DNA from 2 places in the Novosphingobium aeonii genome. Region 2 is predicted to be linked to the other one. Evidence: predicted binding sites of a transcription regulator. Region 2 holds the regulator's gene; the other holds the start of a gene.

Region 1 (3,415 bases), on a different replicon from region 2:
GCCACCTGCCAGCCGCCGCCATCGGGCTTCTGGAGGAGGAAGTCCGGCCCTTCGAAGCGATCGAAGCCCCAGTAGCCGTAGACGTGGGCGCGCAAGGTTCCGGTAAAGGCGGCAGGCAGTTCCCCGCCCGCAAGGACATAGCCGCCTCGGTCCGCCCGTGCTTCGAGGGGGACGTCCACCGTCTGCCCCGAAGGCGCGGTGAGGGTAACTTTCATCTCCCGCGCATAAGCGGTCGAATAGATCAGCGGCGCCCCTTCCACCGGCAGCAGCGTGCCCTGCGCGCCGCCGGCCTGAACCGCGCAGACCGGATCGTTGGCGCTCGTGCGCAGGCGGGGCGGGCTACCGGATTCGATGGCCGGCATGGCGATCACCATGACCGATTTGGGCTTTTCAAACGAAGGCGCGGTGTTCAGCAGCAGGCCTGTACGGTCGCCCTTGCGCACGCTCAGCGTCGGCAGGTAGCTGAACTGCGGATTGGAAAAGGCGCCGAATATCTTCGCGATATCCCGCGCCACCCCGATATAGGCGCTGTAATAGCCATAGCCCGCTTCGCGCGTGGCGCTCAACTGCAGGGCAAGGTCCGTCGGTGCGCCGGTCAGCGTTTCCGCCACCGAACTGGTGTGGACGTCCGCCAACACCAGCGTTTCCCGGTTTTCGAGCAGGCATGACGCCTGAAGCTCGATCACTTTCGAGAGGCATTCCTCGTTCAGCTTCATCGACAGGCTGCGCGCCAGCGTCGGTGCCACGCTGCGCAGGAACTCGGGGTGATAATTGTCCTGCGCCCGGATCGCCGCCATGAAGGCATCGAGGCGGGAATGGTCGAGCGAGGCCTGGTTGAGGTCCTGCGTGGCGCGGACGAATTCGCCCGGCTTGCCGCGCACGGCATCCACCAGCGTCCCTTCCGCGCCGCCTGTATCGGGGACCAGGAACATGACCATCTGGCGCGCATTCTTCGGCACCGTCAGCGCCAGCGCCTTGTTCTTTTCCTTGTCCCTCCAGGTCTCGGCGATCTTGATCCAGTCCTTGGGCGGCGGATTGGTCGCGCCGCGCAGGAAAGCGGACACCATCAGGAATTTCGCGCCCTGATCCTCCGGCAGGTCCGCATGGATCGACAGCATGTCCCCCTCGGCAAGGCTGGGCACTTGCGCAATGGGCAGCGTTTCCTTGCCGCGCGTCACCTGGATACGCAGGCCGGGGCCGTTCAGTTCGAACGGCGCGGGATCGGCGGCGACCGCCGTGGACGAGGCCAGCATCGCGGCCATCGGCAGGGCCAGAGCCCCCGCATTGAGAGCCCATGAAGTGAGACGCGAAGGGCGTGCGCGGTTCTTCCCGGCAATGGGCAATGGCATTTTCCTGTTATCCGGCATCAAATTACGTCGCCCTTCCCCGCCTTTCCCACAACAGCGCCCTCCCGCCAAGCACGCGAAGGCCCATCGCCTCGTCGCAAAAACGAACATAAAGGGAACATTTCGTTTGAAAAGCCCTTCGGCATGGGACAGGCTCCGGCTGCAAGAGCTGCGCTTACGCTTAGCTGAACGCATGAGGAAAAGGTCTGGTTCAATGCCCCCGCTCGATATCGCCGAAAAGCTGACGATCCTCGCGGATGCGGCGAAATACGATGCGTCGTGCTCCTCTTCGGGCGTCAGGAAGCGGGATTCGCGTGGCGGCAAGGGGATCGGCTCCACGCTGGAAGGCGGCGGCATCTGCCATGCCTATGCGCCGGACGGGCGCTGCATCAGCCTGCTCAAGATACTGCTGACCAACAGCTGCATCTTCGATTGCCACTACTGCATCAACCGCAAGTCCTCCAACGTGCGCCGCGCCCGCTTCACCGCGAAGGAAGTGGTGGACCTCACGCTCGACTTCTACCGCCGCAACTATATCGAGGGGCTGTTCCTATCCTCGGGCATCATCCACACGCCCGACTATACGATGGAGCAGATCGTCGAAGTGGCCCGCTCCCTGCGGGAAGACCACGATTTTCGCGGCTACATCCACCTCAAGACCATTCCCGACGCCGACCCCGAACTCGTGGCGCGGGCCGGGCTCCATGCCGATCGGGTATCGATCAACGTGGAACTGCCGACCGCCGGCGGCCTCCAGCGCCTCGCACCCGAAAAGTCGCAGGCGCGGATCGAAGGTGCGATGGGGACCATGCGCTCGGCGATCGAGGAGGGAGCCGACGCCAGTCGGCGGTTCCGCTCCGCCCCCACCTTTGCGCCCGCCGGACAATCGACCCAGATGATCGTCGGCGCCGACGCCGCGACCGACCGCGACATCGTGTCCCGCGCCGCCGCGCTCTACGACCGTTTCGATCTCAGGCGCGTCTATTACTCCGCCTTCAGCCCGATCCCGGACGCCAGCGTCGTCCTGCCGCTCCAGCGCCCGCCGCTGATGCGCGAACACCGGCTCTACCAGTCGGACTGGCTCATGCGGTTCTACCAGTACACGCCGCAGGAAGTCGGCGCGGCGGTCGATCCGGCCACGGGGATGCTCCCGCTGGACATCGATCCCAAGCTGGCCTGGGCGCTACGCTTTCGCGATCGTTTCCCGGTGGACGTCAACCGCGCCCCGCGCGAACTGCTGCTGCGCATCCCCGGCCTCGGGGTGAAGGCGGTGGATGCCATCGTCTCGGCGCGCCGCTGGCGGACCCTGCGACTGGACGACGTGGCGCGCATGACCGTTTCGGTGAAGAAGCTGCGGCCGTTCATCGTCACGGCAGACTGGCGGCCCACCGGGCTGATCGACAGGGCCGACCTTCGCGCGCTCGTCGCTCCGCCCGCCACGCAGCTGGAACTGTTCGCGGCCTGACCATGCGGATGGTACGCCTTGATGCCGAAGATGACTTCGATGGCTGGCGCGCCGCCGCCCGCATGCTCGCGGCAGAGCGCATAGCCGCGAACGAGGTACTCTGGCAGATCGGCGACCGGCCGGTGGACCTGTTCGGGGGAGAGCCGATTGCCGTGGACGCCGCGCAGGCGCCGCCGATGCGGGTTTCCAGGGCGTTCTTCGATCTTGCGCGTGATGCGGCGCTTCACAGCGAGCCCGAGCGTTTCGCGCTGCTCTATGCCCTGTTGCTGCGCCTGCTGGACCAGCCGCACCTGCTGCAGGACCGTGCCGACCGGCCCCTGCGCCGCCTGGAGGGTCTCGCGCAGAACGTGCGGCGCGACATCCACAAGATGCATGCCTTCCTCCGCTTCCGCGAACTGCCGGATGGAGACGGCACGCGGTTCGTCGCCTGGTACGAGCCCGAGCACCACATATTGCGTCGCAATGCCGCCTTTTTCGTGGAACGCTTCACCAACATGCGCTGGTCGATCCTGACCCCGCGGGGTGCGCTCCACTGGGATGGCGCCCTGCTGACCGAGGGACCTCCTGCACAGCGCGGCGACGCACCTGGCGACGATCCGGTGGA
Region 2 (3,415 bases):
CGCTGAAGCGGGACAGACTGATTCTGGCACTGCGGGAGCCGGGGACCGGCAGGCCGATCAAGTTTCGCGTGAACTTGCCCGCATCGGCGCGGTCTCCGGCACTTTCAACCGGCGCTATCATCCGATTCCGCGGGAGATTGATGCCTCCGGCACCTCCGATGCTGCCTGGCGCCTACGATTTCGCCAGGGCGGCTTGGTTCGCCGGGATATCCGCAACCGGCGCCGTGCTTTCCCCTGTGGAGGTGCTTTCCCCCGGAGCGGGTGACGACTGGCTTGGCGAGCAGCGAATGCGGCTGTCCCGTCATATCGCTGCAAGCCTTGAAGGATCCGCCGGCGGGATCGCCTCGGCGCTCGTCACAGGGGACATGGGCGGGATCGGCAAGGCAGAGGCCCAGGCGATGCGCGATGCCGGACTTGCGCATCTGCTCTCGATCAGCGGCCTGCATGTCAGCGCAGTTGTCGGTGCGGTCTATATCCTCGCGCTGCGCCTGCTGGCGTTATCTCCCGCGCTGGCGTTGCGGGTGCGATTGCCTGTCCTTGCGTCGGCTAGCGGGGCATTGGCGGGCGTTGGTTACACTTTGCTGAGCGGATCGCAGGTGCCGACCATACGCTCCTGCGTGAGCGCGCTACTGGTACTTGCCGCATTGGCGATGGGGCGTGAGGCGCTGTCGATGCGATTGCTTGCGGCGGCCGCCTTCATCGTCCTTCTGATCTGGCCCGAATCGATTGTGGGCGCTAGCTTCCAGATGAGCTTTGCCGCCGTTGTCGTGCTGATCGCGTTAGGCAATGCGGTGCCCATCCGGCATTGGTTCTCGGCCCGTGACGAAGCATTGCCTTTCAAGGCGCTGCGCAGCCTATCCCTGATCCTCGTCACGGGCGTAGCCATCGAACTCGCGCTGATGCCGATCGGACTTTATCATTTTCACCGCGCCGGACTCTATGGATCGATCGCCAATGTGGTTGCCATCCCGCTCACGACCTTTCTTGTCATGCCCCTGGTCGGCGCGGCGCTGCTTTTCGATATCGTTGGGGCCGGATCGCCGGTCTGGTGGCTTGCTGGAGTAGCCATCGATCTGCTGATCGGTCTGGCACGGTTCATCGCCTCGCGGCCCGGTGCGGTGAGCATGGCGCCGACGATGGGCGGATGGCAGTTTCTACTTTTCGTGACTGGAGGACTTTGGCTGGGGCTTTGGCACGGAAAAGCCAGGCTCTGGGGTCTGCTTCCAGTCGCCAGCGGCTTTATCGGCCTGCTCCTGCTGACCCCGCCGGACATCGTCGTTTCGGGAGATGGCCGCCAAGTTGCTTTGATTGACGGTCCGGGGAGGCGCCTTGTCATGCTGCGCGACAGCTCGAGCGATTACGTTTTGGACAATCTGATGGAAGTAGCGGGAGTTCAGTCAAAACCCGTCTTGATTGCAGACTGGCCGGGCGTGCGATGCAACCCGGATTTCTGTGCGTTGATGCTGGAACGTGGCGGGAAGGCGCGCCACATACTGATCGCCAGGGGCCGGGATATCGTGCCGGAAGACACTTTGGCTCGGGCCTGCCAGCGCGCCTATCTCGTAATTGCGGGCCGACGTCTGCCGCGAAGTTGTCAGCCAATCTGGCTGAAGGCGGATCGCAACATGCTGAGCAAGACGGGCGGCGTGGCGATCGACCTGAAGCGCCGCACGGTACATTCAGTGGCAGATGCGCAAGGTGATCATGGGTGGTGGCGTTCGCCGCCGCTTTCTTATGGCGTCATCGCCAAGGCCCGGTAATAACGCGGCGGCGAGACGGCGGAACAACCGGACATCGTCTCACGCTTGAGCCGCATCAGTGATAGCGGCGTAGCAGTCCGGCCAGTTTGCCCTGAACCTCGACTTCGTCAGGCCCATAAATCTGCGGTTCGTAAGCGGCATTGGCAGGGTCAAGGCGCACCATTCCGGCTTCGCGGCGCAGATACTTGAGCGTGGCTTCAGCCCCTCGCACGAGAGCGACGACAATTTCACCGTCGCGAGCGGTATTGGTGCGCTTCACCAAGGCGAAATCGCCGTCGAGGATGCCCGCGTCTATCATCGAATCACCCGAAACCTCGAGCGCATAGTGTTCGCCCGAACCAAGCAGCGCTGCGGGAACCGGGAGCATGGACTGTCCTTCGAAGGCCTCGATCGGCACGCCGGCGGCGATGCGGCCGTGGAGTGGGATTTCGATGACATCGTTCGCGGGGGCAGGTGCGATCTGGGGTGCGCGGACAGGCGCTGCAGTATCGTTGCTGTTCGCCGCCGGAGTCGATCTTGCAGGTTTGGACGTTGCATCCTCAGGCTGGCGCAGGACTTCGAGAGCGCGAGCGCGATTGGGGAGGCGGCGAATGAAACCCCGTTCCTCCAAGGCGGAAATCAGGCGGTGAACGCCGGACTTGGACTTGAGGTCCAGCGCTTCCTTCATTTCCTCGAAGCTGGGCGAGATGCCGCTTTCCTCAAGCCGGACCTGAATGAACCGGAGCAATTCGTGCTGCTTGCGCGTCAACATCTGCGTTGCCTCTTCGTTCTGCGGCCCATGGCCCTGTCTCGTCCGGCGATTTGCCTGCGAACAATGAGGGAACAATTATGCAACGAATCCGGTATCGTCAAGCAATACCGCCATTTTGGAGCAAGAACACTTCAACAACATCTCCTGCATTCGCGGCCGGCGCGCCAATGGGGCGATCGATCAGTACATTGCTTGCCGCGAGCGATGCCAGAGCGCCGCTGTCCTGAAGCGGGTTCGCGCAGACCGTCTCGCCGTTCCAGTAACCGCGCAAAAACTCCCGGCGGTTGCCCGCAGCGGGCAGGGGGGCCGAAAGCCGGGTTGCAACCGGCTGTGGGATTGGCCGTGAAGCCCCCAACAGGGCCCGCAGGACAGGCAGGAGAAACTGATAGGCTGTCACAAGGCTGGATACCGGATTCCCCGGTAATCCGATGATAATTTGCGGCCCGGTAGCGCGCTGGCGGGTCGCCACGAGCAGGGGCTTGCCCGGCTTGATGGCCACGCGCCAGAAGTCCAGCTGTGCGCCCCATGCTTCGAGGGCCGGGCGGACAAGATCGTGATCGCCGACCGAGGCACCCCCGCTGGTCACGATGACGTCAGAATCGCTCGCCTGTTCGAAGGCGGCGATGAGGTCATCGAGCTTGTCGGCCACGGGGCCTATCCGGTTCGCATCCACCGGAAGAGAGCGGGCCATGGCAACCAGCATGACGCCGTTGCTGGCAGGAACTTGATGGTTGGCGCAGAACTCAGGGTCGGTCGAGAGTTCGTCGCCGCTATCTATGACGGTTACCCGCGGAATCCGTCGGACGGGCAGGTGGCGATGGCCGGCGGCAATGCCGAGCGCGGCTTGCGCCGGGCCGATCAAAGTACCGGCGGCGAGAAGTTCGCGGCCTTCCACAAAGTCCAT

The links. Region 2 encodes LexA, which represses DNA repair genes until DNA is damaged. Its sites were predicted from a motif close to GTTCCNCNCTTGTTCT; they were not measured.
Region 1: the regulator LexA is predicted to act here: its motif matches at 1,451-1,466, upstream of ACLIMP_RS24410 (putative DNA modification/repair radical SAM protein).

Annotation. Positions count from the first base shown of each region.
Region 1 is NZ_CP176833.1:2,060,825-2,064,239, forward strand. It holds gene ACLIMP_RS24405 (hypothetical protein) at 1-1,262, opposite strand, end outside; gene ACLIMP_RS24410 (putative DNA modification/repair radical SAM protein) at 1,561-2,811, shown strand; gene ACLIMP_RS24415 (UdgX family uracil-DNA binding protein) at 2,814-3,415, shown strand, end outside.
Region 2 is NZ_CP176832.1:2,412,017-2,415,431, reverse strand. It holds gene ACLIMP_RS11715 (ComEC/Rec2 family competence protein) at 1-1,760, shown strand, start outside; gene lexA (transcriptional repressor LexA) at 1,816-2,511, opposite strand; gene ACLIMP_RS11705 (molybdopterin molybdotransferase MoeA) at 2,609-3,415, opposite strand, start outside.